Regions from separate parts of the Leminorella richardii genome, predicted to be linked through region 1. Evidence: predicted binding sites of a transcription regulator. Region 1 holds the regulator's gene; the other holds the start of a gene.
The links. Region 1 encodes LexA, which represses DNA repair genes until DNA is damaged. Its sites were predicted from a motif close to TNCTGTATGTACATACAGNA; they were not measured.
Positions count from the first base shown of each region.

Region 2: a site for LexA is predicted at 9,563-9,582, ahead of DQM29_RS06300 (DinI-like family protein). Genes of this name have one in related genera too.

Region 1 is NZ_LS483470.1:437,113-452,122, forward strand. Features, by position in the region: gene panS (ketopantoate/pantoate/pantothenate transporter PanS) at 1-94, opposite strand, end outside; gene lysC (lysine-sensitive aspartokinase 3) at 258-1,610, opposite strand; lysine riboswitch at 1,722-1,963, opposite strand; gene DQM29_RS02140 (NAD(P)-dependent oxidoreductase) at 2,288-2,923, opposite strand; gene DQM29_RS18535 (LysR family transcriptional regulator) at 3,052-3,558, shown strand; gene DQM29_RS18540 (LysR substrate-binding domain-containing protein) at 3,591-3,959, shown strand; gene pgi (glucose-6-phosphate isomerase) at 4,136-5,779, shown strand; gene psiE (phosphate-starvation-inducible protein PsiE) at 5,852-6,262, shown strand; gene ubiC (chorismate lyase) at 6,407-6,910, shown strand; gene ubiA (4-hydroxybenzoate octaprenyltransferase) at 6,959-7,783, shown strand; gene plsB (glycerol-3-phosphate 1-O-acyltransferase PlsB) at 7,863-10,322, opposite strand; gene DQM29_RS02175 (diacylglycerol kinase) at 10,448-10,822, shown strand; gene DQM29_RS02180 (hypothetical protein) at 10,848-11,171, opposite strand; gene lexA (transcriptional repressor LexA) at 11,978-12,595, shown strand; gene zur (zinc uptake transcriptional repressor Zur) at 12,745-13,200, opposite strand; gene dusA (tRNA dihydrouridine(20/20a) synthase DusA) at 13,423-14,406, shown strand; gene DQM29_RS02200 (aldo/keto reductase) at 14,468-15,010, opposite strand, start outside.
Region 2 is NZ_LS483470.1:1,320,802-1,335,811, forward strand. Features, by position in the region: gene DQM29_RS06270 (hypothetical protein) at 448-801, shown strand; gene DQM29_RS06275 (hypothetical protein) at 871-1,611, shown strand; gene nrdB (class Ia ribonucleoside-diphosphate reductase subunit beta) at 1,659-2,795, opposite strand; gene nrdA (class 1a ribonucleoside-diphosphate reductase subunit alpha) at 2,908-5,196, opposite strand; gene ubiG (bifunctional 2-polyprenyl-6-hydroxyphenol methylase/3-demethylubiquinol 3-O-methyltransferase UbiG) at 5,541-6,251, opposite strand; gene gyrA (DNA topoisomerase (ATP-hydrolyzing) subunit A) at 6,501-9,218, shown strand; gene DQM29_RS06300 (DinI-like family protein) at 9,297-9,539, opposite strand; gene DQM29_RS06305 (hypothetical protein) at 9,805-10,218, shown strand; partial or broken gene DQM29_RS06310 (cobalamin-independent methionine synthase II family protein) at 10,428-11,530, shown strand; gene DQM29_RS06315 (autotransporter outer membrane beta-barrel domain-containing protein) at 11,593-14,418, opposite strand.

The sequences.
Region 1 (15,010 bases):
GCGCAATGCCCGTAAAGGTGCTAGGGGTAAAATAGGCTGCCGCTGACAGCAGAACCGCCCACAGCGGAAACAGGCGCGTAATTTTAGCTAACATGTTGTGTGTATTCCTTATTGAGACGTATGTTGTGCTTTGCAGGGGGTTTGCCCGCCCTGTTTTTGTTTTTATTTACGTTACCAGTGTCGTGCTGAAGGCGTTGGTAAAAATAAATGGGCAACGAGAGTCGTTGCCCATTCAACATTATTGCAAAATAACGCTGTCATTCAAACAGATTGCGGTGCAGCGTCTTCACTACATGTTCAGCATCGCTACCGGGAACCAGCAGGCAAAGGTTATGGCTGCTGGCGCCGTAGGAAATCATGCGGATGTTAAACGGCTCCAGAACGCCAAATACCTCTTTGCCGACGCCACGAGCCTGAGCAAGCTGGTTGCCGATAAGCGCGACCAAAGCCAGATCTTCCTCAACTTCAACGCGACAGAGTGAAGACAGTTCTGTCAGCAGCGCGCTGGTCAGAAGGCTGGCACCGCAGGTTGATGAGCCCGCGGTATCCAGCGTTAGCGCAATGCTGACTTCTGAGGTAGTAATCAGATCCACGGAGATGTGGTGATTGGCCAGAATGCTGAAAATTTTGGCCAAAAAGCCGCGTGCGTGCAGCATATTCAGGCTGTGCAGAGTGAGTAGAGTTTGCTTACGGCGCAGCGCAAGAGCGCGAAACAGCGGTGGATTCGTCGTTTTATCACAGACTAGCGTGCCGCCAGCGGCAACGTCTTTGCTAGAGCCGACAAACACTGGGATCCCACGGCGGACAGCGGGAATCAGCGTCGCAGGGTGAAGAATTTTAGCGCCAAAGGTGGCCATTTCTGCCGCTTCTTCAAAGCCAATTTCATCAATACGCTGCGCGTTGGGAACGATTCGCGGATCGGTGGTGTAAATGCCGGGAACGTCAGTCCAGATATCTACGCGCTTTGCGTTGAGGGCTTCGCCCAGCAGTGCTGCGGTATAGTCGCTGCCGCCTCGACCCAAAGTCGTGGTTCTTCCCTTGCCTTCACTGCCGATAAAGCCTTGGGTGATCACTAGCGCGCCGGAGCTAATTCTCGGGGCAAGATGCTGTTCACTGAGAGAAGACAGGGCTTCGACTTCAGGTTCAGCCTTGCCGAAGCGGTCATCTGTCTTCATGACGCGGCGAACGTCAAACCATTCAGCGTTAACGCTGCGGCTTCTTAATAGCTCAACGAACAGCAGTGTCGACATCAGTTCGCCGTGGCTGACCAGCTCATCGGTCAGCGCCTCGGAGGTGGCGAGGCTAGCTGCTTCTGAAAGGGTGGTAATGTTTTCCAGCATTCTGTCGATTTCTTCTCTTACCACGTCAGAGCCCGGCAGAGTGTCCAGAATTTGGTACTGAATGGCGCGGATCTGCGCGATTTTATCGGTGCGGAGATCTGGGTTACAGCCGTTGGCTAGGTCGACCAGCAGATTGGTCACGCCCGCAGACGCCGACAGTACGACGACGCGCACGTCTGGGTTTGATAAAACGACGTTAGCGGAGTTGTTCATGGCGTCGCTGTTTGCAACGCTGGTGCCGCCAAACTTGGCAATAACGATTTGAGACATGTAAAAATTCCCCGTGTCAGGTGGGGCCAACGAGGCCCTTATTATTCATCAGCCTTGGCACAAAGGAAGCGCGGTAAACAGGGAGCAGGCGTAGGACGGAAGCACTACGATACACCCAGAAGCGCCCCACCTTGCCAGAACCTTTTACTGCGAAACGCAATCGCGGCGCGGGTTCTACTTTCCGCAATATGTCTGCGGAGTACATTGGTGACAACCCAAGGGATTCAGCCCTTGTGGTCGACGACATTCCCATTCGGTAGGAAAATCGCCTCGGCGTCATATCCCCTAGAGTGTCTTCTTCGGATACCGATTCCTCTGACACTTTACCTGAATGACGCGCCTCTTCTGGCTTGCGTACAGGATACGCAAGTAGGCCTTAACAAATAGCGGGTTATGGCGGCGGTGTCAATGGCGAGGCTTTGTTTACTCTTGTTTTTTGTCATTTTTTGAAGAGATATTCGATTTGTTTTTGCTGATTTCAGTATAGGCTTCAGCTGAAAGCGTTAGGCTGATTTGCTTTTTCGATATGAGAATCTGGCTTTCGCCCTATTAGTATAATTATTAATTAAAATGACTGGTTAAAGGCGCATTGAAAGAATGATCTAACGAGAAGAGCATCGACGCGTGGGTAGCACGTGCCGATGCTTTGACGAGAAGATGAGTTTCAGGTGCTACCGTTAGTCTGCAACTACGGTAAAACGCTGGCGTATATGTTTACCCTGTTCCACTTCGTCAATCATTGCAATGGCATAGTCTGAGTAGCTGATGGTGCTGTTCCCCTCAGCATTAACCAGCAGTCGATCTCTTCCGAGCGTATAGACGCCAGTACGCTTGCCGTCGGCAATAAACATCGCCGCTGGGCTGAGGTAGGTCCAATTCACATCCGGACGCGCTCTCAGCTTAAGGAAGGCTTCCCCCATATTGCTGGCAGTCGGCTTATAGGCGTCGGGGAAATCTGGCGTATCTACCACTCGCAGAGTAAGGGCGTCGTCAAGGTAGAGGCTACCTGCACCGCCAACAACCAACAGTCGCGTTTTGGGCTGGTTAGCCAACAGGTCGGCCAAATGAGCTAGCGAAGTCTGATGCTGAACCTCATGCCCGGCTGGCGCATTAAAAGCGTCGATGACTGCGTCAAAAGAGGCTAAATCCTCAGTCGTCAGATCGAACAGGCTTTTTTCCAGCACGTTTACCGACAGGTTAGCTACGCTTGCCGCACGCCTGACGATAGCGGTAACGTGATGACCTCGCGCTAAGGCTTCTTGTGCAATAAGGCTGCCGGCTTTGCCGCCAGCGCCAATGATAGCGATATTCATAATGTGTTCTCCGTTATGCGCCAAGCAGTAGGGGCGCGTTTCTGTGGCTTAAACTAAGCCTATGCTCTTTCTATTGTTTTAAAAATAGAGTATTTAAATATGCTCTGTTGCAGAAATTGAGCGAATAAATGGACCAGTTAACCGCAATGAAGGTTTTCGTTGAGGCCGTTGAACGAGGAAGCCTAACGTCAGCCGCAGACAGACTGGGGCTGTCGCGAGCAAAGGCCTCTCGGTATTTGGCATTTCTAGAACATCAGATGGGAGTGCGGTTGCTACACCGCTCGACCCGCAGTCTTAGCCTAACGGGGGAGGGGCAGCAGGCGCTGGTGGACTGCCGCCAGATTCTGGATGTGCAGGAAAGAATGTTCTCTAGACGCAGTGAGCAAGCCTCGAAGCCTAAAGGTGAACTGCGTATCACCTGCAGCCAGTCTTTTAGTCAGGCCTACTTAGCGGGCGTCATTGCGGAATATGCGCTGCGCTATCCCGACGTCAGTATCGATATACAGTTGCTGGAGCATAGCGTCAATTTGGTGGATGAACGCATTGATCTGGCGATTCGGATAACGAATACACTGGATCCCAGCGTTATTGCTAAGCCATTGGGAACCTGTCATGCGCCTCTCCAGCCTACCTAAAGGCAAAAGGAAGACCCGACGAGCCGGACGCGCTGCTAAACCACGTTTGCCTGACTCACTCGCAGTTTGAAACCTACCGCTGGCGCTTTCAGTCTTTGCCGTCTGAGGAGTGGATTAAAGTTGCGGTGAAAGGGCAGATTCGGGCTAATGACGTAACGGTTCTGAAGCAGGCTGCGCTGGCGGGGGTTGGTATCGCTATGTTGCCGACCTATCTGGTGAGAGAGGAAATAGCCTCTGGTCAGTTGGAGGCTTTACTGCCGAACTGGCCTCTGTTACCGCTGGGGATCTATGCGATTTACACCTCCCGTTTGCATATGCCGGCCTCAATGAGAACTCTGCTGGATTTTCTTGATGAAAAGTTCAGCGCTGACGACTTTTGGCAAAATAACAGATTGTTGTAACAGATTTTTTTTCGAGTACGCGTCTATAATTTAAAAATCAGCGCTAAAGGCTGAATCCAGCCAGCGTTCATCCTGTCGATAGAATGTGGCTATTGGTGAAAGTCATATTTCCGAAGCGCAAACGGGATACAATCGGCAGCGCACTATCTTTGTCTTATGAATTCAGGGGAGCCACAATGAAAAGCATTAACCCAACGACAACGGCAGCATGGCGGGCGCTAGACGCGCACTTTAGCGCGATGAAGGACGTCACAATAGGCGAGCTTTTTGCCAAGGATACAGCGCGGTTTTCCCGCTTTAGCACCGAGTTTGAAGGGCAAATGCTGGTGGATTTCTCTAAAAACCGCATTACCGATGAGACGCTGTCTCTTTTAAGGGCGCTGGCGGAAGAGTGCGACCTGTCGGGGGCTACCAAAGCGATGTTCAGCGGCGAGAAAATTAACCGCACCGAAGATCGCGCCGTGCTGCATGTGGCTTTACGCAACCGCACCAATACACCGATTCTGGTCGACGGCAAAGACGTTATGCCAGAGGTTAACGCGGTGCTGGAAAAAATGCGTTCATTCTGCCGTCGCGTAATCAGCGGCGAATGGAAAGGCTATACCGGTAAAGCGATAACAGACATTGTAAACATCGGCATTGGTGGCTCCGATCTGGGGCCTTATATGGTGACTGAAGCGCTACGGCCCTATAAGAATCACTTAAACGTACACTTTGTTTCCAACGTTGATGCCACCCATATGGTGGAAACCCTGCGAGACCTGAGCCCAGAAACTACGCTGTTTTTGGTGGCGTCAAAAACCTTTACCACGCAGGAAACCATGACGAACGCCCATACCGCTCGGGACTGGTTCCTCAGCGCGGGCAAGCCGGAGGACGTCGCCAAGCACTTCGCTGCACTGTCGACGAATGCGAAGGCGGTGGCTGAATTTGGCATTGATACTGACAATATGTTTGAGTTCTGGGACTGGGTCGGCGGGCGCTACTCTCTGTGGTCTGCTATTGGCCTGTCAATCGCCCTTTCCATTGGTTTCGACAACTTTGAGAAATTGCTGTGCGGTGCCCACGCGATGGACAACCACTTTGCCCACACGCCGCTGGCGCAGAATCTCCCGGTGACGCTGGCGCTGATTGGTCTGTGGTACAGCAATTTCCACGGTGCCGAGACGGAAGCCATACTGCCTTACGATCAGTATATGCATCGCTTTGCGGCCTATTTCCAGCAGGGAAATATGGAATCCAATGGCAAATATGTCGACCGCAATGGAGAGGTCGTTTCCTACCAAACTGGGCCGATTATCTGGGGCGAGCCGGGGACTAACGGTCAACACGCGTTTTATCAACTGATCCATCAGGGAACTAAGCTGATCCCCTGTGACTTTATCGCACCGGCTAAAAGCCACAATCCGCTGGGAGATCACCACGCGAAGCTGCTGTCGAACTTCTTTGCTCAAACGGAAGCGCTGGCATTCGGTAAGTCAGTGGACGAGGTGCGCGCAGAGTTCGACAGGGCGGGAAAGGCGCCTGAAGAGGTTGCATCGGTTGTTCCCTTTAAGGTTTTTGAAGGCAACCGCCCGACTAACTCTATTTTGTTGAAAGAGGTTACGCCTTATAGCCTAGGTGCACTGATAGCGCTCTATGAGCACAAGATATTTACTCAAGGCGTGATTTTAAACATATTCAGCTTTGACCAGTGGGGCGTTGAGCTGGGCAAGCAGCTGGCGGGGCGTATTCAGCCAGAACTGGTAGACAATAAGGACATCAGTAGCCACGACTCCTCTACCAACGGCCTGATTAATGCCTATAAGCGCTGGCGCTAGTGCGGCTGAATGCTATTTTCGGGAGGCGTAGTGCCTCCTGTTTTATTGGGATCTTTTCAGAGGCGAAGAATTATGTCGGATAACGCAAAACGCAGAATGTGGATAGCCAACGTGATGCAAACGGTGTTGAACATCGGCCTACTGCTGCTGGGCGCCATTCTGATTGTGTTTCTGGTGAAAGAGACCTACGCGTTAATTCAGGTGCTGTTTGTTAACTCAGCTCAGTCATCAAGCTACTTGCTGATTGAAGGCATCGTTATCTACTTTCTCTACTTCGAGTTTATTGCCCTGATAGTTAAGTATTTTCAATCAGGTTATCATTTCCCACTCCGCTATTTTATCTATATCGGCATTACCGCCATTATTCGACTGATCATTGTTGACCACAAAGATCCGATGGATACGCTTGTGTATGCCTGTGCCATCCTGGTGCTGGTAGTGGCGCTGTATTTAGCCAATACTGATCGCCTAAAGCGTGAGTAAAAATACGCCAAATATTGCAGGGTCATTAGGCTGTGGCTGCATTAAATGTGTCCATCGTGTTTGCTGCCGTTTGTTTTACGCTACAATAGTCGCGTTTTTTCTGTCGAAGCCCTTTTCGCGGGCTAACTAAAGGCTCAAGCACAAATGAAACAGACGCTCTCCGTACCTCGCTGGAAAGAGAGACATTGGCGACCCTCGCAGCGCGGTGAGCTAAATCAGCGACAGTCTGAATGGCTGCTGGAAACAGGCTCGATGACCTGTCGCTGTGAACAGTTTTGCCAGTCCGTGACGGTTCAGCCGCAGTTTGAAGGCTTTGTTGCCGCATCGCAGCTGGGAAATGAAGGTGCGGAGCTGCCAGCAGACGATCGCTATTGGATTCGTGAGATCTTTCTGTTTGGTGATACTATTCCGTGGATATGGGCTCGCACGGTAGTGCCCGCGAAAACGCTCGACGGGCCGCTGGCTGAGGTCGCCTCTTTAGGAAAAATACCGCTAGGGCGCTATCTGTTTGGCCACGCGGAGCCTGAGCGGGACTATATTCACGTGTCGTTAGATGATGGGCTATGGGGCAGGCGTTCTCGCTTTCGTCTGTCGGGAAGCCCTTTGCTGCTGACGGAAATTTTTTTGCCAGCGGCACCGCTGTACTGACTGGGGGAGAAGGTGACTCAAACCAAATGGCTGGCATACTGCCGTTTGATGCGTATCAATAAGCCTATCGGCGCTCTGCTGCTGCTTTGGCCAACGCTCTGGGCGCTATGGCTGGCGGGCAGTGAAATGCCGAACGTGTCGATTTTACTGATTTTTGTTGTTGGCGTTTTTTTAATGCGGGCTGCGGGCTGCGTGATAAACGACTTTGCCGATCGTCACTTTGACGGGCACGTTGAACGCACACAGTCTCGCCCTATGCCGAGCGGCGCGGTTACGGAGAAAGAGAGTAAAGTGCTGTTTTTAGCGCTGGTGACGCTCTCTTTTCTGCTGGTGCTGATGCTAAATCATCTAACCATTGGGCTCTCTTTTGCCGCGCTGCTGCTGGCTTGGATGTACCCTTTCATGAAGCGCTTTACCCACTTTCCTCAGGTAATTTTGGGGGTAGCGTTTGGCTGGTCGATTCCTATGGCCTATGCGGCAGTTAGCAATGCTCTACCGATGAGCTGCTGGCTACTGCTGTTTGCCAATATCTGCTGGACTGTCGCCTACGATACCCAGTACGCCATGGTGGATCGTAATGACGACATTAAAATTGGCGTTAAGTCGACGGCTATTCTGTTTGGCCGATACGACAAGCTGATTATTGGCCTGCTACAGTTTGTGGCGCTGCTGTCTCTGTGTGCGGTTGGCTACCTTAACCATCTTGGTGGGCCTTTTTACTGGTCGCTGCTGTTGGCGGGAGCGATGTTTGTCTATCAGCAGCAGCTGATCGCAGAACGCGAAAGGGATAAATGCTTCCAGGCCTTTATGAATAATAACTATGTTGGGCTGGTGGTTTTTCTGGGTGTCTTTATGGACATTGTTATGAAGTAAACGTTATGAAGTAAACATCAGCTATCTGAATATAAAACAAAACGGGCCGCAGTGGCCCGTTTGCTTTTCTGCCAGAAGCTTATGAGGCTTCTGCTTCTTGAGACGATTCCCCCAGAGACTGACTAACGCTCTCTATGGTCAGCGTAACCTCAGGCGTCATCAGGTGAGTCAGCATGTCGTACATTGACTGGATGTTCTCTGGAATAGCGTCGCCGTGGTCATTGATATAGCCAGCGCTGCGCAGCGTTGCAACCAGAGTAGAGAATACCGCCTTGTCGAAAAACTCCGGCGCGTTGATGCCGTGAAGCACGGACAGACGCTGGGCAAGCTGGCGACTTTCTTTTTCCAGCACGCCGCGGCTGATGCTCGGGTTATTACGCAGTAGGGATAGCGTAATTGTGTAGCGTTGGAGGGTTTCTCTTACTCCGGCAGCCAACAGCTGCAGAGGCCTGATTTTGGCCGGATTTAGCACCAACTGGCCGTCTTCGCGCTGTTTGATGAGGCTCTGACGCAGTAGTTCATTAATGAGCGTTTCGATAACCTGCGGGAGCTCGCTCTCTTCATAGTGCATAAAGAGTTCTGCGCGCAGCAGGGGATAAATGAGAGAAATTTTGTTAGCAACGTCTTTTCGGGACACGCCGTCATGGTGCATAACGATACTGGCAAGCAGCGATGGCAACACCAGCATGTGGTGAATGTTGTTGCGGTAGTAAGTCATCAGGACAGCCTGCTCGCGAGGCAGAATAATAATTTCTCCTGCACCGTCCTTCTCAACGTCAAACTTGCTCATCTTAAGCGCGTGAGCCAGCATTTGCTCCGGCGTATCGCTGGAGACAGTGGCGTCCTGTGCGTAAGGTACGTTGCGCAGAAGCTGAACGTAGCAGTCAAGCTGTTCAAGCAGCTGTTCACGCGTTAAGGCGCGCTGGCGAGAGGCAAGCAGTGCCGTACAGCACAGGTTCATGGCATTGGCGGCAGCGGCATTGTTAATGTTGGTCATCAGCCGGTCAGCAATTTGGTTAACCGTTGGAGTCAGCCAGCTTGGGCGAGGCGTTTCGATTGGGTCAATGTACTCTCGCCAGTCAGGAACGTTCTGATTGAGATAGGTCATCAGGGGAATTGGTTCACCAAAGTTAACGTATCCCATGCCCAGATTCCGCAGCTTGCGCATTGTGCGAACGACCTGCCAGAGGCTCTCTTTTTCCTTCGTCGCCCCGCGTAGCTCTTTGGCGTAAGTACCTACTTCCATAACGTGTTCATAGCCGATATAGACAGGAACAACGGTAATAGGGCGAGTGCCTCCGCGCAGCATGGCCTGAATGGTCATCGACAGCGTACCCGTTTTAGGCTCCAACAGACGGCCGGTGCGCGAGCGCCCGCCTTCAACGAAGTACTCTACAGAATAGCCGCGGCTAAATAGCTCGCCGAGGTATTCACGGAAAACGGTGGAGTAGAGCTTATTGCCTTTGAACGTCCGACGAATAAAGAAGGCGCCCAGGCGGCGGAAAATTGGCCCGGCTGGCCAGAAGTTCAGGTTGATGCCTGCGGCGATGTGCGGCGGAACCAGCCCTTGATGATAGAGCACGTAGGAAAGCAGCAGGTAGTCCATATGGCTACGATGGCTCGGTGCATAGACAATGCCGTGGCCGTCCTGCGCCAGCCTGCGAACGCGTTCTGCGTTGTGAACCTTAATCCCCTGGTAGAGGCGGTTCCAGGTCCAACTTAGCACCCTGTCAGTAACGCGTAGGGTTTCATAGGTAAAGTTAGCGGCGATTTCTTCCATCATGTCTACGGCGTTTTGCTGCGCCTTAGCAATAGGGATCTTCTTGGATGCCGCTTCTTCCTCTACGGCTTTCTCAATGGCCTTAGAGGTTAAAAGCTTATTAAATAGATCCTGGCGAACGGGAAGCTTAGGGCCGGTGGCGGCAAGCCGCAGACGGGAGAAGTGCATGCGCGCTACGCGAGCCAGCTTCTGGGCAATCGTCTTATCAGTACCGTGTTCGTCAGCCATGTGGCGGAGCGAAACGATGCGCGAGAAGCGGACAAAGCTATCGCGGCCAAGCCAAAGGATGACGAAGAACTTTTGAATACCGTTAAACAGGCGAAGGCGAGGCCCGTCGTGAGACTCATGGCCTTCACGGCCGGGAGAGCGACCAAACATCACAGAAACCGGCACCATCTGAATATCCAGAGTGGGGTGATTGCGGTGCAGATCGAGGTAGTCGTGAAACAGCTTCACTGACTCTTCTTTTGGCGCATAGTAGCTAAAAACGCGCGGGCCATCGTGAATGAATACATAGCGTGGAAGCAGCTGACCATCTATCTCAAACGGCTCAAGAGGATCGGGTAATTCTTGTGCCAGACACTGGGCGCGCAGCGTTAGCAGGTCTGCCTTTGAGTTATAGGGCAGAACGTACAGAATTGGGCGAGTGGTATCCAGACCTAAATCGGCCACCGGATCGGTAGGAATACATTTGCTACGAACCAACGTTTTTATAGGAATATTCAACAGTTTATAGTAAAGATTTCGCCAACCGGACATAGATAACGTGTGCCTCTTACTGGATAATGAAACGCAAGAATACCAGAACTGTACGCAATCTGTGATGATGTGGTTACTGATAATTGCTAAAATTTGGAAAGAATCTGCCAATCAACGGTGAATAAATGAATCAGGCAACAGGATTGACGCGTATCGTAAAGGCCGCAGGGTACTCGTGGAAGGGATTATGCGCCGCTTGGCGGCACGAAGCGGCGTTTCGCCAGGAAAGCATTCTGTTTATTGTCGCAGCAGCAGTCGCGTGCTGGCTCGATGTCTCCCTCGTTGAACGAATTTTGCTAATAGGCTCGGTCGCACTCATGGTGGTCTTTGAACTGCTAAACAGTGCGATAGAGGCCGTTGTCGATCGCATCGGCAGCGAGCGCCATGAGCTTTCTGGTAGAGCTAAGGATATGGGATCTGCTGCGGTACTGATAGCGGCTCTGATTGCGCTGTTTATCTGGGGCAGCATACTGTATCAGCACTTCTGGGGAGCTGCCTGACTGTCTGTCAGGCGATCAGACGAGTTTAGTTGCGAGGGCTACGAGCCGAAGTGTACGCAGTGTGGATCATGCGGCGCTTCTGTTCAACCTGCTCCATCAGCCAGCGATAGAGAGGATGGCTGCTGTCGGCCAGATAGTGTATCTGTGTATCGCCCCAGCTTTCATATTCAAAGGCCAGTTCGTCTTCGAGGTAATGAAAGCCGATAATGATGCGGGAGTGAAGCCTGCTCCAGTCGCAGTGTTCACAGCCCGCATCTAGCTGCTTTTTTATGTGCAGCCCCGGTGCTGGAAGGATAAAGTGACGATGGCAGACGGTGCACTGAGACTCTCGCGTTTTGGCATTTATCACGTGAATACCGTCACAGTGCTTTTTTCCCGTAATAAATGCGCCGTAGCGGATATATTCGTTGATAGCTATTTCCCTGATGAGTATCCGTAGTTTTTATTCTGTTATCGTTTATTTATAAATAAAAAGTAAAGACGACGTGAGTTAAATAATTTACTTAAAACGAGAGGTTCCCCAGATCATTTTTTTGCATTAAACAGTCTTAATGCTTTTAATTCTATCGTATTCGCTTTTTTCAAATAAAAAAGAGAGGAGAAAGGGATAAGGCTTTCTCCCCCTGAATTGAAAATGCAATATTTCGTTTATAATGCATCGTTACAGCACGTAGCGATGTGGCGCCATTTTCCAGCACCATCAGCTGGTTGTCAATTAATTTATAAAGTAAACTATTTCTTTGTGAATAGAGTTTGATTCTGAAAAAATACAAGATGAAATTCCCCTTTATTTGGCTTTAGGCAGTGCGTCAGTTTGCTATTTTTAAATTTTATGAAATATTCCTTATTGCTTTGGCAAATGACGTCTTGCTTTATATACATACTTTTTATTAATTAAGTCTTTTGATGCACGATCGAAACGTTAATCATTCGTTATAACAATAGGAAAAAGTACCATTACGTTATTTTATGTGCTATTTCCGATGGGGATGGTAAATATAGTTCAAATGAATCATCGTTCCTTTTCTGAGGACTCTTTAGGATGCATTTTTAGATACGCCTCGTAATTATGTTGTTTAGTGGTTCCCATATGTCTGATACCTGTATATACTCACAGCATTACTGTATAAAAAAACAGGCTGAAGGAATCGAGAGATGAAAGCATTAACCGCTAGGCAGCAACAGATCTATGACATGATTCGCGAGCATATTGGTCAGTCCGGTATGCCGCCAACCAGAGCGGAAATTGCCAGAACGCTCGGCTTTAAGTCCCCTAATGCTGCAGAAGAGCACCTGAAAGCAATGGCGAGAAAGGGCGTTATTGAAATCGTTACTGGTGCTTCCCGAGGGATTCGGCTGTTGATGGAAGAGGCGGAGGAAGAGACGGGCCTGCCGCTGATTGGGCGAGTTGCCGCAGGGGAACCTCTGCTGGCACAGGAGCATATTGAAAGCCACTACCGCGTCGATCCGGCGCTGTTTCGCCCACACGCTGACTTTTTGCTACGGGTTAGCGGTATGTCCATGAAAGACATCGGGATCGTCGATGGCGATCTTTTAGCCGTTCACAAGACGCAGGATGTCCGCAACGGGCAGGTTGTGGTTGCGCGCATCGACGATGAAGTCACCGTCAAGCGTCTCAAAAAGCAGGGCAACGTCGTTCAGCTGCTGCCGGAAAATGAAGAGTTCTCTCCGATTGTAGTTGACCTAAGCGAGCAGAGCCTGACGATCGAAGGCTTAGCCGTTGGCGTTATCCGTAACGGTGATTGGATGTAAGAAATATCAAGCTGACCGATCGAGTACACTGATGCTGCTTCGGTCAGCGCGTTAACGCTAAAAGCGCCTTCGGGCGCTTTTTTTACGTGCGGAGTTTGGGTTCAGTTGTCGAGAGGGGGTAAGCGAGAGCCCTATGGGAGCTAACGGAGCTATGCGCTTTGCTTATTGCACTGGCCACAGGTACCGTGCGTTTCAAGCACGCTGTGCTGAATGGTGAAGCTGCTTTCATCCGCCAGCGACTTAAGCAGTTTGTCTATACCTTTAGCGTGGTGCTCAGCCACCAGTCCACAGCTGTCGCAGATAAACAGGGCGGAGGTATGCAGCGGTTCACCAACGTGGTGACAAACGACGTAGCTGTTGGTGGACTCAATCTTGTGAATAAAGCCCTGTTCAAGAAGAAAATCGAGAGCGCGATAAACCGTAGGCGGCTTCGCCTGTGGTTCTGATTCCCGCAGCAGGTCTAGCAGATCGTAAGCGCTGATGGCATTTGGCTGCTCGGCCATTAGCTGCAAAACCAGCTGACGCTGTGGCGTCAGGCGAACGGCTCGCTGTTCACACAGCTTTTGCGCTTTGGCTAACATTGAGGTGATGTTAACTGAGACCATCTTACTTCTCTCCTGATAAACAGAAAGCCAATACTACCACGCTAGAGCAAGAACGCCGATAGGGAGCTTTACGCATCCGTGAGCCGTGTGGGAGAAAGGCGCTTGGCGCTGAGGCTTTATTCGCTTGCTGTGTTACAATTATCGGCCTTTTATGACGCTGCTGTGCTGAAAATAAAGCACAGCAGCGACTTTGATAAAACCAAAAGAGTGAATTTTACGTCGATGTCCCAATTTCCTTCTCACCGCTTCTCCGTCGCTCCCATGCTGGACTGGACAGATCGCCACTGCCGATATTTTCATCGTTTACTCACTCGGCAAACCCTGCTGTATACCGAAATGGTGACGACGGGTGCAATCCTGTTTGGCAAAGGGGACTATCTGGGCTATAGCCGGGAAGAGCAGCCGGTTGCGCTACAGCTGGGGGGGAGCGATCCCGCGGCGCTAGCAGAGTGCGCGGCGCGGGCAGAGGCTTTGGGCTACAGCGAAATCAATTTGAACGCAGGATGCCCGTCCGATCGCGTGCAAAACGGGCGCTTTGGCGCCTGCCTGATGGCGGAGCCTGAACTAGTGGCAGACTGCGTTGCCGCGATGAAAGAGGCCGTGACTATACCCGTGACGGTGAAAACCCGAATCGGTATTGACGATAGCGACAGCTATGCCTTTTTACAGCGCTTTATTGAAGTCGTCTCCCAGCGGGGCGGCTGCCAGAGTTTTACGCTGCACGCGCGTAAAGCTTGGCTATCTGGGCTGAGTCCGAAAGAGAACAGAGAGATCCCTCCTTTGGACTATGATCGAGTTTATCGCGTTAAGCAGGAGCTCCCACACTTAACGATCTGCATCAACGGCGGTGTGAAAAGTCTTGAGGAGGCGAAAGGACACCTTGAGCACGTTGACGGCGTGATGATGGGGCGAGAGGCCTATCAAAACCCAGGCATTCTTGCCTGCGTTGACAGGGAGCTGTTCGGTGACTGTGCTGAACCGCTTGCTCCCGCAGCGGCGGTTGAAGCGATGTATCCCTATATTGAAAGCGAGCTGACTAAGGGGACTTACCTTGGGCACATTACTCGACATATGCTGGGGCTGTTTCAGGGGGTGCCCGGTGCGCGGCAGTTCCGCCGCCATCTGAGTGAAAATGCCCATAAGGCAGGAGCAGACGTTGAGATTCTTCGCCAAGCCCTCGCATTTGTTTCCGGGAAAGACACGTAGCGGCAGCGAATCGATAAAAGAAAGGCGACCGCGCGGTCGCCTTTCTTGTTTTTATTGACCGCTATTCGTGCCCGGCCAGCTCTCTGGGGCGATAGGGGGCTTCCAGTATAGCAATCTCTTCATCGGTCAGAGTGATAGACAGTGAAGCGATAGCATCGTCAAGGTGATGAGGCTTGGACGCGCCGACGATCGGTGCCGTAATGCCCGGCTTGCTGTGAACCCAGGCCATCGCTACCTGTGCCATAGGAATACCGCGCGCGCTTGCAACCTGTTCAACGGCAGCGACCAGCTCGTCTTCCTCTTCCTGATGGTTGTACCACGAATGTGCCGGAGCATCGGTTGCCGCACGCACGGTGGCATTCTTCCTTGAGCCCGTTAGGACGCCTCGAGCCAGAGGCGACCAAGGCGTAACGGCGATTCCCATTTCCCGGCACAGCGGCAGCATTTCCCGCTCTTCTTCACGGTAAATCAGGTTATAGTGATTTTGCATGGAGACAAAGCGCGCCATCCCGTGGCGTTCCTGAAGATCCAACATGCGCATAAACTGCCATGAGTGCATCGAAGAGGCGCCGATATAGCGCGCTTTTCCCGAGCGAACCACGGT
Region 2 (15,010 bases), 880 kb from region 1:
TAATCGCTGAACATTATCCGTTCTACACGCCCGTTCTTAATGACGATATACGCAGATTTATGCGTAAGAGTTACTTGATTGCTTAATTTCGCTGGTGCAGAGCGACGATATAGCGGTCAGAAATTTACGGCAAGAAAGGGAATTTAGAGCCTGGAGATATCTCGCAAAAATGAAAGCTGCAAGGATAGTTCTATTGACGTCATTATTTAAACTCCTTACGATCCCTGTCGCGTGCCACGGGACTTTGTTGGCAAGTGCCTCCCCCTGTGGACAAGAGAGAGTTAGAAAAAACCCGCTGTTTCAGCGGGTTTTTTCTTTGCGCGTCATTTCAAAAATTTCCCTATCAGTTTCAGAAAACTTGATTTCCCCAAGAGAAAATAACCGTGTTCTGCATTATGTTATCTCCCCACCTCGACAGATGATTGGTAATCCAGGATGACACAGGAAATGATAAGAAAAATGCTGATTGGCGCAGCGGCGTTACTGATCTCAGCTTGCCAAACTTCGGGGATATCAGGGCAACCCACCGCTGACGAAGCTGACGGTGCGCTTAAGTCCGCATTTTTACTCGATGCGCAGCGAAACGATTCTTCAGCGGCACGGGAGGCACTTCAACAGGACGTTGCCCATTTGAAGGTCACCGCAGTGGACAAATGTGAGCTTCAGAATAAGGCAACGCTGGTGTGTAGCGTCTATTCCGAATTTACTCCGGCCGGTTCTGATGAAGTGCATCGTACTTTTGACCGAATTTCTTTTTCCCGTACGGATGGGGAGTGGGTAGCGACGCTGAGTAAACCCTAGTAATGGTGGAGCTAGCTTCAAGTTTGAACGATGACGGATATAAAAATATTTTAAACAAGGAAATAAGAGGTGCGTATATCTCGATATTTGTTTTTACTACTTACTGCTTTAACCAGTCTCGATGTCATTGCACAAGACACATCTGCTGCTGTAACAAGTCTGGGTAACATTGCGCAGGATGCAGACGTTCGAGACGTAAGTGAAACCGAAGGAGAACGCCAATTACGATTAATGAAAATTCAGGCGTTACAGACTAATTTTAGCCTCAAGCTTGATGAAAAATTTGTATATATCGGTGGAGATAAAACGAGTTATTTTCATCCAATGCAGGTTATTTATCGTGATTATAGCGGTTCAGAAAATGATTATATCTTTATATGGGGAAGTACAGGAGATGGTAATAAGGTGACCTTTTCCTCTGAGTTTGTTCGTCCTTTACCATCTTTGAGAAAAGATGGGATTGATAGCCGGATTAATTCATCAGTGATGAATAAGGATACGGCTTCATTTGAAGCAAAATCGTATGGTGAAAAGTATGAGGAATATCATCAGCGACATATTTCTTTCGCTAGAAAAATTATTCAAAGTGAAGTTTGCGATACGGTAATTTATGTTGCGACGCCTAATTTTGGTGGTCAATATCTTTATGGGCTCTGTGGCGATCGCAAAGAGGTTAAGCAGATGCTATCAGATTTTGAACAGGCGAAACCTTTGAGTAAAACAATTAAAAAAACATATCTGGTATTGCCGAAAGGAACGCGCAATAAGCTGCGCGAAGAGAGCATTAGAAAGATTCAAAATGTTCGCTAAGACTTATTGGCCCGCAAAGCGGGCCAATGCTATTTCAATTAAAAACCTTAAAGCTCAAAATCACTCAAATCGTCTGCATTCACCTCAGAGTCAATCTGCCCAACCAGATAGGAGCTGACTTCTACTTCCTGCGGGGCGACCTGAACGTTGTCGGAAACCAGCCAGGCGTTGATCCAAGGGATCGGGTTGGAACGGGTTTCAAACGGCAGTGATAGGCCAACGGCCTGCATGCGAATATTGGTGATGTACTCCACGTACTGGCACAGAATGTCTTTGTTCAGGCCAATCATAGAGCCGTCGCGGAACAGGTAATCAGCCCATTCCTTCTCCTGCTGAGCCGCTAATACAAACAGGTCGTAGCACTGTTGCTGACACTCTTCGGCGATTTCAGCCATTTCCGGGTCGTCGTTGCCTGAGCGCATCAGGTTGATCATGTGCTGGGTGCCGGTCAGGTGCAGCGCTTCGTCGCGGGCGATAAGGCGAATAATCTTGGCGTTGCCTTCCATTAGCTCGCGCTCGGCGAAGGCGAAAGAACAGGCGAAGCTGACGTAAAAGCGGATGGCTTCCAGAGCGTTAACGCTCATCAGGCACAGGTAGAGCTTTTTCTTCAGATCGCGCAGGCTAATGACAACTTTTTTACCGTTAACCTGATGTGTGCCTTCTCCCAACAGGTGGTAGTAGTTGCTGGTGGCGATCAGGTCGTCGTAATAGTGTGAGATATCCTTTGCGCGCTTTAAAATCTCTTCATTAGAGACAATGTCGTCAAACACGATTGAAGGATCGTTGACGATATTGCGAATAATGTGAGTGTAAGAGCGCGAGTGGATAGTTTCCGAGAAGGACCAGGTTTCTACCCAGGTTTCCAGCTCAGGGATAGAAATCAGCGGCAGCAGAGCGACGTTGGGGCTACGACCCTGAATGGAGTCCAGCAGCGTTTGGTACTTCAGATTGCTGATAAAGATGTGCTTTTCATGGTCAGGCAGTGCCTGATAGTCAATACGGTCACGGGATACGTCGACCTCTTCCGGGCGCCAGAAGAAGGAGAGCTGCTTTTCAATAAGCTTTTCAAACAGCTCGTGCTTTTGCTGGTCGTAGCGGGCAACGTTAACAGGCTGGCCGAAGAACATGGGCTCTTTCAGCTGGTCGTTTTTTTTCTGTGAAAACGTGGTGTAGGTATGCGTCATAGGTAAATCCCTGTGTCAGTCCCTTTATCTTTCAACGCGCCAACAGGGCTGTAGGCGAGGGATGAAATTTAACGGGAATAGGGGGGAGCAAAAGCTCCCCCCAAAAGCGTAATTAAATTTTGCAGGCGCCGCTTTCGCAGCCGTCGTCTTCCGCCTTGGCCGGCATCAGGTCTTCCTGTGCGTCCTCTGCACCGTCACGGGTGTTTTGGTAGTAAAGCGTTTTCACACCGTACTTATAGGCCGTAAGCAGGTCTTTCAGCAGCTGCTTCATCGGCACCTTGCCGCCAGGAAAGCGGGTCGGATCGTAGTTGGTGTTAGACGAAATCGACTGGTCGATAAACTTCTGCATCAGGCCGACTAAGTGCAGATAACCGTCGTTGTTCGGCATATCCCACAGCAGCTCATAGTTGCTGTGTAGCTTTTCATATTCCGGAACAACCTGACGAAGGATCCCGTCTTTTGACGCCTTGATGCTGATATAGCCGCGCGGTGGCTCAATGCCGTTGGTGGCGTTGGAAATCTGAGACGACGTCTCTGACGGCATCAGTGCTGACAGCGTTGAGTTGCGCAGGCCGTGAGTTTTAATTTCATGGCGCAGGGTTTCCCAGTCGTAGTGCAGCGGCTCGTTGCACAGCGTGTCCAGATCTTTTTTGTAGTTGTCGATCGGCAGAATGCCCTGCGAATAGCGGGTTTCGTTAAACCACGGACAGGCTCCCTGTTCTTTCGCCAGCGCGTTGGACGCCTTCAGCAGGTAGTATTGGATAGCTTCAAAGGTTCTGTGAGTCAGACCGTTGGCGCTGCCGTCGGAATAGCGGACACCGTGCTTGGCCAGATAGTAGGCGTAGTTGATGACACCAATACCCAGCGTGCGGCGGCCCATGGAACCGCGCTTAGCGGCCAGAATTGGATAGTCCTGGTAATCCAGTAGGGCATCGAGGGCGCGAACCGCCAGCGTAGCCAGCTCTTCCAACTCGTCCAGGCTGTCGATAGCGCCGAGGTTAAAGGCGGAGAGGGTACACAGAGCGATTTCGCCGTTTTCGTCGTTGATGTCTTCCATTGGCTTGGTCGGCAGAGCGATTTCCAGGCACAGGTTAGACTGGCGTACGGGCGCTACGGTTGGATCAAACGGACTGTGGGTGTTGCAGTGGTCAACGTTCTGAATGTAGATACGGCCAGTAGAGGCGCGTTCTTGCATCATCAGCGAGAACAGCTCGACGGCTTTTATCTGACGCTGGCGAATTGACGCGTCCGCTTCATATTTCACGTATAGACGTTCGAATTCGTCCTGATCGGTAAAGAACGCGTCGTACAGCCCCGGCACGTCGGACGGGCTGAACAGGGTAATGCTTTCGTTTTTCAGCAGGCGCTGATACATCAGCTTGTTGAGCTGTACGCCGTAGTCCATGTGGCGCACGCGGTTTTCTTCCACGCCGCGGTTGTTTCTCAGCACCAGCAGGCTTTCTACTTCAAGGTGCCACAGCGGATAGAACACTGTCGCTGCACCGCCGCGAACGCCGCCCTGAGAGCAGGACTTCACCGCGCTCTGGAAATGCTTGTAGAAAGGAATACAGCCAGTGTGGAACGCTTCACCGTTACGGATCGGGCTGCCGAGCGCGCGAATACGGCCGGCGTTAATGCCGATACCGGCGCGCTGGGAAACGTACTTGACGATGGCGCTGGAGGTGGCGTTAATGGAATCCAGACTGTCACCGCACTCGATCAGTACGCAAGAGCTGAACTGGCGAGTTGGTGTGCGCACGCCGGACATAATCGGCGTAGGCAGAGAAATCTTAAAGGTCGAGATGGCGTCGTAAAAGCGCTTCACGTAGCTCAGACGAGTCTCACGCGGATAGTGAGAGAACAGGCAGGCAGCGACCAGAATGTACAGGAACTGAGCGCTTTCATACACCTCACCTGTCACGCGGTTTTGCACCAGATATTTGCCTTCTAGCTGCTTAACCGCCGCGTAGGAAAAGTTCATGTCGCGCCAGTGGTCAATAAACTCGCCCATCTGTTCGAACTCTTCTTGGCTGTAGTCTTCCAGCAGCAGGGCGTCGTATCTGCCCATGTCGACCATTCTCTTTACGTGGTCGTACAGTGCCGGCGGCTCAAACTGGCCGTAAGCCTTTTTACGCAGGTGGAAGATTGCCAGGCGGGCGGCCATGTACTGGTAGTCAGGCGTGTCTCGAGAGATCAAATCGGCCGCAGCGCGAATGATGGTTTCGTGGATATCAGACGTGCGGATGCCGTCATAGAACTGAATATGGGATCTCAGTTCAACCTGAGAAACGGAGACGTTGTTCAGTCCCTCTGCTGCCCAGTCCAAAACCCGGTGGATCTTGTCGAGGTTAATGCGTTCCTTGCTGCCGTCTCGTTTAGTGACCAATAAGCTTTGATTCATAACGTAATGCTACCTTTCCGTGAAAAAGTGTGCTCTTCAGAGCACCCACTATTTATTGCTCAGCGAGAGAACTGCATCACTGGCAACAAAACACAATATATAGGGGGCCGTGCGGTAATGAGCTACAAGATAGTGGTGTTATGCATCTTTTGCAAGTGAACAAAAAAGGGAAAAGCTGTGGATAACCTTTGGGATAAATACGCTAAGTCACCGTATCGCTGTGAATTCTTAGTTTAAGAGAGAAGTGATAAATAAATGCTGAATTTTCGTAAAAAAATTGATTGATTTCTTATTTCACTCTGTAGGTGAATGCGTTGGCCGCCATTTTTTGGCGGCCGATAGCGCTATGCTTCCCGCGTGCAGTGCAGCATATAGTTGACGTCAACGTTCGGACCAAGCCAAAAGCGCTGGCGCAGCGGATTGTAGTGAAGGCCAATAATGTGCTTTTCTCTTAGCGGCGTGTGGCTCACCCAGTCGATTAGCTCTGAAGGCCTGATAAACTTTTTGGCGTCGTGTGTGCCCTTGGGCACCATGCGCATCACGTATTCAGCGCCGACCACCAGCATCAGCCAGGCTTTGCTGTTGCGGTTAATGGTTGAAAAGAACACTTGTCCACCCGGCTTAACCAGCGCGGCACAGGCGTTTATCACTGACGCTGGGTCAGGGACATGCTCCAGCATTTCCATGCAGGTGACAACATCGTACTGGCCGGGCCGCTCTTGCGCAAGGCTTTCTACGGTTTGTTGGATATATTCAACCTCTACGCCGCTTTCCAAAGCGTGCAGTCGTGCAACCGCCAGCGGCTCTGTGCCCATGTCGAGGCCAGTGACTTTGGCGCCTTCTTTAGCCATGCTTTCAGAGAGAATGCCGCCGCCGCAGCCGACGTCGAGCACGCGTTTGCCGAACAGGCCGTCAGCGCGGTTTTGAATATAGTCCAGACGCAGCGGGTTGATTTGATGCAGCGGCTTAAATTCACCGTCAAGATCCCACCAGCGTGAAGCCATCGCTTCAAACTTGGCTATTTCATTAAGATCGACGTTCTCTGTCACGCTCATGGCTGGGTACCTGATAAATAAAACTGTAGGGGCGACAGTATACCCACAATTTTCGTCGGAAGGGAGTTAGGCTGTGTTGTATCACTGCCTCTGATAGCGGCGTTGAATCAAAATGACGGCTATCGCCGTTTACTGACAGCGGCGGGATACAGCCTTGAGGAAAAGTGGGGAATATTAGAAACCCCCGGCGGGATGTGATATAATTTTGCACCTTTTCGAGGCTAATAAATTTTGAGGGATAGCGGCTTCATGAGCGATCTTGCCAGAGAAATAATGCCGGTAAATATCGAGGACGAGCTAAGAACCTCGTACCTTGACTATGCGATGTCTGTAATTGTAGGGCGCGCACTGCCGGACGTTAGAGATGGACTTAAGCCCGTACACCGTCGCGTACTGTATGCGATGAGTGTACTCGGCAACGATTGGAATAAACCCTATAAGAAGTCGGCTCGTGTTGTAGGCGACGTTATCGGTAAATACCACCCTCACGGCGACAGTGCCGTCTATGACACTATTGTTCGCATGGCGCAGCCGTTTTCTCTGCGCTATTTGCTGGTTGACGGTCAGGGTAACTTCGGTTCCATCGACGGCGACTCCGCGGCGGCGATGCGTTATACCGAAATCCGCATGTCGAAGATGGCGCACGACCTGCTGGCGGATCTGGATAAAGAAACCGTAGACTTCGGGCCGAACTATGACGGCACCGAGCAGATCCCTACCGTGCTGCCGACTCGTGTTCCCAACCTGCTGGTAAACGGTTCTTCCGGTATCGCCGTGGGCATGGCGACCAACATTCCGCCTCACAACCTGGTTGAAGTGATTAACGGCTGCCTGGCCTATATCGATGATGAGCACATCACCCTTGAGGGGCTGATGGAACACATCCCGGGGCCGGACTTCCCGACAGCGGCGATCATTAACGGCCGTCGCGGCATTGAAGAAGCCTATCGCACCGGCCGCGGCAAAATCTATCTTCGCGCCCGCGCCGAGATCGAAACTGACGAGAAGGGCAGTAAAGAAACCATCATCGTTCATGAAATTCCCTATCAGGTGAACAAAGCTCGCCTGATTGAGAAAATCGCTGAGCTGGTGAAAGACAAGAAGGTCGAAGGCATCAGTGCGCTGCGCGACGAGTCCGATAAGGACGGTATGCGTATCGTGATTGAAGTCAAGCGTGATGCAGTCGCTGAAGTGGTGCTGAATAACCTTTATTCACAAACTCAGCTGCAGGTAACGTTTGGCATCAACATGGTGGCGCTGCACAACGGTCAGCCTAAGCTGCTGGGTCTGAAGGACATGCTGGAGGCGTTTGTTCGTCACCGTCGTGAAGTTGTCACTCGTCGCACCATCTTTGAACTGCGTAAAGCCCGTGAGCGTGCGCATATCCTTGAAGGCCTGGCGATTGCGCTGGCCAACATCGATCCGATCATTGAGCTTATCCGCGCTGCGGCAACGGCTGCTGAAGCGAAGGTTGGCCTGCTGGCTCGTCCTTGGGAGCTTGGTAACGTGGCGGCAATGCTGGAGCGCGCCGGTGACGACGCCGCTCGCCCAGAGTGGCTGGAGCCAGAGTACGGCATTCGTGACGGTAAGTACTACCTGACCGAACAGCAGGCTCAGGCGATCCTTGAGCTACGCCTGCACCGCCTGACCGGCCTTGAGCATGAAAAGCTGCTGGACGAATACAAAGAGCTGCTAGTGCAGATCGCTGCGCTGATTCTGATCTTAGAAAGCCCAGAGCGCCTGATGGAAGTGATCCGTGAAGAGCTGACGGCCATTCGCGATCAGTACAACGATCCGCGTCGTACTGAGATCACAGCCAATACCGCTGATATCAATATCGAAGACCTGATCGAGCAAGAGAACGTGGTTGTGACGCTGTCCCATCAGGGCTACGTCAAGTATCAGCCGCTGTCTGACTACGAGGCTCAGCGTCGCGGTGGTAAAGGTAAATCAGCGGCTCGTATTAAAGAAGAAGACTTTATTGAGCGCCTGCTGGTGGCGAATACCCACGATACAATCCTGTGCTTCTCTAGCCGGGGTCGTCTGTACTGGCTGAAAGTGTACCAATTGCCGGAAGCCAGCCGCGGTGCTCGCGGTCGCCCAATCATCAATATTCTGCCGCTGGAACAGGATGAGCGTATTACCGCCATTCTGCCGGTTCGCGAATATGAAGAGGGGCGCAATGTCTTTATGGCAACCGCTAATGGTACTGTGAAGAAAACTCAGTTAACTGAGTTCAGCCGTCCGCGCAGTGCGGGTATCATCGCAATCACTCTGAACGACGGTGACGAGCTGATCGGCGTTGACGTAACCGGCGGTGCTAACGAAGTGATGCTGTTCTCTGCCATGGGTAAAGTGGTTCGCTTCTCCGAGGCGGCGGTTCGCTCAATGGGCCGTACCGCAGCCGGCGTGCGCGGTATTCGTCTGGCTGAAGGCGATAAAGTGGTTTCTCTTATCGTCCCTTACGGCGTCGACAAGCCGCAGGTTCATGGCGATGAGGCGTTGGAAGACGACGCGCTGCTTAATGACGACCTGCCGGAAGAGGACGACGATGAGGGTGCAGAAGAAGCAACGTCCAACGGTATCGGCGATATTCTGACGGTAACAGAAAACGGCTTCGGCAAGCGCACTAGCCTGGACAGCTACCCGGCGAAGTCTCGCGGCACCAAGGGGGTTATCTCCATCAAGGTGAGTGAGCGTAACGGCAAGGTCGTTGGCGCAGTGCAGGTAGACGCCTGTGATCAAATCATGCTTATCACTGACGCTGGCACACTGGTTCGTACTCGCGTAGCGGAAGTCAGCGTTGTGGGCCGTAATGCCCAGGGCGTGACGATTATCCGTACGGCTGAAGACGAGCGGGTTGTTGGCCTACAGCGGGTTGCTGATGTTGAAGAAGATGATGAAAGCGCCTGCGATGAAGCGCTGATTGAAGGTTCTGATGCGGTAGAGTCTTCTGACGAAGAATAAGCTGCTTTAGTTCTTTCTTGCTAAAAAGCCGACGCGTTGAGCGTCGGCTTTTCTATTTATATAGCTTATAGAAATATATTACTGATAGGCTTCAAACCAGTCGTCAGCACTTTCCCAGGTTTGCTGAAGGATCTCGCTGACCAGCTCCTTATCGGACTTCATGCCGCCCAGCACGGTGATGTCGTTAGCGCTGCCGCGCCTAACTCTGACGCGGACGTCCGCAAAGTGACAAAACAGGCGCTTTTCCAATTCTTCTTTTAACGCCGCCTCGGCTCCGTTAGGAAGCACGTCTTCTTTACGTATGGAGATTTCAACCTGCATGATTGACCTCGATGGATAAAAAATACTGTATATATATATAGTATATTGAGATGAAAAAGATGGCAATGGGCAAAAGACGGGGTGGAAGAAGAAGGTGATGCGGCGATGATAAATACCAGTGAGAATAAGCCAGTAAATGTGGTGAGATCTCTAAACAGCACAAAAAAGAAAATCACGTCAGGATTGTATAAATCTCATTGTCATATCAGGGATTTGTTCTATTTTAGCGGGTAAGAAACAACTCCATTAAATGAAAGGGAATATCATGAAGTTAAAGTCTACTATTGTTGGGCTATTCAGCGTTGCGTTACTTGCAGGAAGCATGAGTGCATTTGCCGCTCAGGATGGAGAAGAACATTCATCGACGCCTGCCCATTCAGAGCAGTCTGCAGATCGCGATGATAAAAATGGCAAGAAGCGCCCAGAAGGTAAGCAGGGCAATCATCAGCGTAAGGATGGCAATAAGTCAAATAGCGATAAACAATCTGAAAAGCGCAAGGACGGGGAGAATAAGAAGCGCACTGACGGTAAGAAATCAGAGAAGCGCAAGGCTGGAGAAGGCAAGAAGCGTACTGACGGAAAGAGATCAGAAAAGCGCAAAAATGGGAATAACAGGAAGCCTACTGATGGAGCAGCTTCAGAGCAGCACCGCGATGAAGGTGATAAAAAGCCGGACTAAGATGATTAGTAGAGATTTGAAGCGGCGGCTTAATTCCGCCGTTTTTTTGTCTCTAATTTATGCCAGTATTCGGCATCATGAATTTTTTTCATGTTCCGTGAAATTTCCTCATTTGCCAGAAGGCTGACGGTGTGCCAATAATTAGACGTTCAGATGTTTAGACGTCTAATTATAAATGCACTGTATTCGCACTACCGAGGAGATACCCCATGCAGCCACAGCAAGCCCCCTTTCGCGCCGATATTGTCGGTAGTTTTCTGAGACCCGATGCTATCAAATCTGCTCGCGAGCGTTTTGCCAGCGGTGTGATAGACGCCGCGGCGCTGCGTCAGGTAGAAAACGACGCGATCCGAGCCTCAGTAGCACAGCAGTGCGCCTGTGGGCTACACGTTGTAACCGACGGTGAATTTCGTCGAGCGTGGTGGCATCTCGACTTTTTTGCTGAACTGGAGGGGGTAGAACTCTATAGCGCAGAGCAGGGTATTCAGTTTAAAGGTATCCAAACGAAGGCGCAAAGCGTACGGATAACGGGAAAAGTGGCCTTCGGCAACCACCCTATGCTGGAAGATTTTCGCTTTTTAAAGAGTATCAGCGGCAGCGCTCAGCCTAAAATGACTATTCCCAGTCCCAGCGTTTTGCACTTTCGCGGCGGAGCGGCGGCTATAGACCGGACGGTTTATCCTGACCTGAACGACTACTTTGACGATTTGGCAACCACGTGGCGTGATGCGATCCGTGCGTTTTATGACGCGGGATGTCGCTACTTGCAGCTGGATGACACGGTGTGGGCCTACCTGTGTTCTGACGAACAGCGCGCTGAGGTTCGTGCCAGAGGGGAAGACCCTGATGAATTGACCAGAATTTACGCCCGAGTGTTGAATAAGGCGCTGGAAGGGAAGCCAGAAGATCTTACTGTAGGGCTACACGTGTGCCGCGGCAACTTTCGTTCTCGATGGATTTCTGAAGGCGGCTATGAGCCTGTAGCAGAAGTGCTGTTTGGCACCGTTAACGTGGATGCCTTTTTCCTTGAGTACGATAACGACCGTTCCGGTGACTTCTCACCGCTGCGCTTTATTCGCCCGGGGAAACAGCGTGTAGTGCTGGGTTTGATTACCACAAAGAATGGCGAGTTGGAAAATCCTGAACTGATTAAAGCGCGCCTGAAAGAAGCCTCTGAATTTGTGGATCTTAATCAGGTGTGTTTAAGCCCGCAGTGCGGCTTTGCCTCAACGGAAGAGGGAATGCTATTACTGAACAACAGCAGTGGGACAAGGTGAAGCTGGTTACGGGCATTGCTGCTGAGATCTGGTAATTAACTGCACCATAAAAAAAGCCCGTCGCCGAGGAAGCGGCGGCGGGCTTTTTAGCGTTTTATTAGAACGAGAAGCGGTAGCCGCCGTTCACCTGACGCTGGTCAAACTTGCTGCCGGTTGAGCTGTCCAGATCGAGGTACAGCACGTGCTGCTTGCTCAACTGAGCGCTGACGCCAACGCCGTTGTTCCACCAGTTGCCCTTGAAGGTGTGCTTTTCCTTCGAGCCGTTCAGGCGATAGTCGACGTCGCCGTCAAACTCTCGAACCATGCCGGTTTTCAGGTAAACATTGACCTTATTGTCACCAGCGGACATCTCGTAGCCGAACAGCGCAGAGGCGCGGCCGGTCATGGAGCGGTAGCTGTCTAGGTCAACTTTCAGACCGTTAGACGCGGTGAGGGAAGTCGAATCCTGATGACCATAGGTAAACTGCGCCTGTGGTTCAAGATAGAATCCCTGACCGGCGGTGCCGAAAGAGAACTTCTGACCGGATTCCAGCGAGAAGCTCAGGCCGCTAGAGCTGCCGCTGCCGTCGACGGTGGCGTTCTGGCTGTCCTTGACGTTAAAGCTGTTCTTCACGCGGGAGTACTTGGCCACCGCATCCAGATAGAAGCCGCTGTCAGCCATATAGGTACCGTAGATACCGGCATTGCTGGACTTCGCCGTACCGTCGCCAGAGCGGTAGTCCGGGCTCGCGTGGGTTTGACCCAGGAAAGCACCGATAAACAGCGGCATATCCGCAGAAACGCGCTTGTCGGCACCGATTTGCATACCGCTGTAGCTCATGTCAAAGCTGCTGAGCTTGCCGCTGGAGAAGGAGTCAAACTTACCGGCAAAGCCGCGCAGCCACATGTCACCACGCTCGCCGTTCTGGCGCAGGTCGCCCATGCGCTGAAGCAGGGTTTGGTTTTCCGCGTAGTTCATCAGGTAACCAATGTTCAGGAAGTTGGCGCCCGCGTCGGCGGTGGTGGTAATTTCAGGGCCTGGGTTAGGCGTGCCGGGATCGGGGTTGCCCGGATTCGGCGGAGTAACAGGCTTAGGCGCACCGTACAGCTCCCAGTCGTTGCCGTTCTGGCGCACATCGTACAGGTAGCCGCCGAGTTCCACTTTGTTGGCCATGGCAAACTGAGCAGCGCCGTCGCTGGTTTCAACCACGGTCAGCACCTCGGTACCGTTGGTTTGCGCAGAGCCGTTGTTGAGCACATTCAGAACGTGGCTACCGGCAGAGGTGCCGGTCACGCGCAGCAGGTCACCCTGATTGTTGCCTGCGCCGTCGCCGACGATGTCAGTGCGCAGTACGAAAGTACCTGTACCGCTAAGGTCGTTGACGGTTAACACGTTTGGCGTGAAGGTACTGAAGGCGCTAACGGCAGGATTAAACAGCGAGACCGTACCACTGTTGAGAACTAACGCGTCAATATTGGAACTGCCGGGCATTGACCAAGATGCATTATCAACAGACACGTTAACTACACCAGTGCTGGCGCCGTCTGCATCCACATTAAGGCCGTTACCGGTCCAGTTGGCGCCGTTAGTCAGGTTCATCTGTAATGTAGAAACAAAGCTGCCTGTTTGGCGAGTTAATACGTCACCCTCTACGGCTGCGCCATCGAGAAGGTTGACTGTCATCGTTGAATCGCCAGTGCGAGCCGAGGCCAAAATGGCGCCTACTTTACCGTGAAGCAGTGTGGAGGAGCCTGAGGCGTCAACGATCATGTTGCCCTGAGTCATGTCGACTGCCCAGCCTTCGGCTTCGATCTGGCTGTTAGTCATCGTTAGTTTGGTGTCATTGACACCTCTAACTGCGGCGACGGCAGCTCTTTCAACAAAGACTTGGCTGTTGTTCAGTTCTGCAAAGCCGTTATTAAGCTGAATCGCTTGGGCGTTGTCTTTAATATTCAATACTGAATTATCAGCGATAAAGGTGCCATTACCGTTAACTAGTGCGCCAACGATGGTTTTATCACCGTAAACGTTTAGCGTCGAGTTTTTGAGGTTAAAGGCTGTGCCATTACCGCTCGCCCAAATAGCGTACAGACCTTCGGACTGATCTGCGGCATTGCTGGTGTAGTTTAGTTCAACATTGTCTAGAACAGGAGCCCCGCTAGCGCTGAACAGGACCTGTCCCTTAGTGCTGGTGACGGTACTGTTGGTGAGCTGGAAATCGTTACCGTCATTAATCAGGAACAGGTATCCTGCTCCCGGGCTTAGCACATCACTCTTGATTTCCAGATTATTGCCAGTAAAGGTATTTCCTGTTCCTAAGATCTGAATACTGTAAGTAATAAACTGGGTTTTTCCAACTGAGGAGACATTAAGCTTGGTATCTTCCAAGTGTGCTTCACTACCGTAGGTTACGTTGAGCATGTATCCCGATTTGGTTGTAAACTCAGAATTTTTGACATTCAGATACCCACCGGGTGTTTGACCCACTTTACCTAATTCAGCAAGAAACGTGATTTCAGTGCCATATCTTGATGATGAATTTAGCGTGAGGCCGTCAACATACATTTTCCCACCGGTAGTCACTCGCAGAGCAGGAGAGACGCTTGACGCGTTAACATGCTCAAAGGTACCGCCGTTGATATGCATTTCACCGCTGTTTGATGCAGCCAATCCATAGCCTGCATTTCGAGTACCGTTAATATCGACGGCAACGTTGTTAAGCGTTAGCTTTCCGCCGTCCACCAGAATGCCGTTATTGTTGCTGATAGTGATAGGGCTATCAGAGTTCCATACGGTTTCTGGGTCGCTGGCGGTAATTGTTTGAGGCGCAGTGACTGGGGCAGCGAGAAGGGGAGAAGCAACGCCTAGGCAGCCAGCCAAAATGCTCATCGATAAAAGGCTACGCCGCAGTGACCCTGTATTTATAGCGTGTTTATTTCTCATGGTTAATCCATTATCTCCTTGGCATGAGGGGTAAAAATGCATGATGGAGCTTGCCTGTTCTCCAAGGCATAGTTGTATTTTGTTTTTTTAAAAGAGTGTTTTTTGATTTTCTTTCTATTCTATATTAGTTGTTTTATTTTTTTTACTGAAATCGTTTTCACAGATCGATAGTTGATCAATCAATAGATAAAAGCTATTTATAGTCTTTTATCGATCGTTTAAATTAATTTTATGATAATGGGGTTTTTAAAATTTCATTAATATCAATTGATTATTCTTGGTGTGTTTTATGCGCATTTCTACCCTCAATAAAATAACGCATGAAATAGTTTTGTTTGTTCTTATGTTTCCTGATTATTAAAGAGTTGCATTCTGTTATTAATTCATTTATTTCTTTATTTTTTAAATGTGTTTAAGTTGATATTGTTTCTTTTGTCTTTATTTTTTGAGATTGTTTTTAGCTATTTTTAGCCCATAAAAGCTAAGAATAGGTTAATCGATGACAAACGCTTTGAAGGTAAGAGGGAGAAGGAAAAGAAGAGAAAAATAGCTCGGCTATTCTGAATTTAGAGCGAAAAAAATCAGCCGTGAA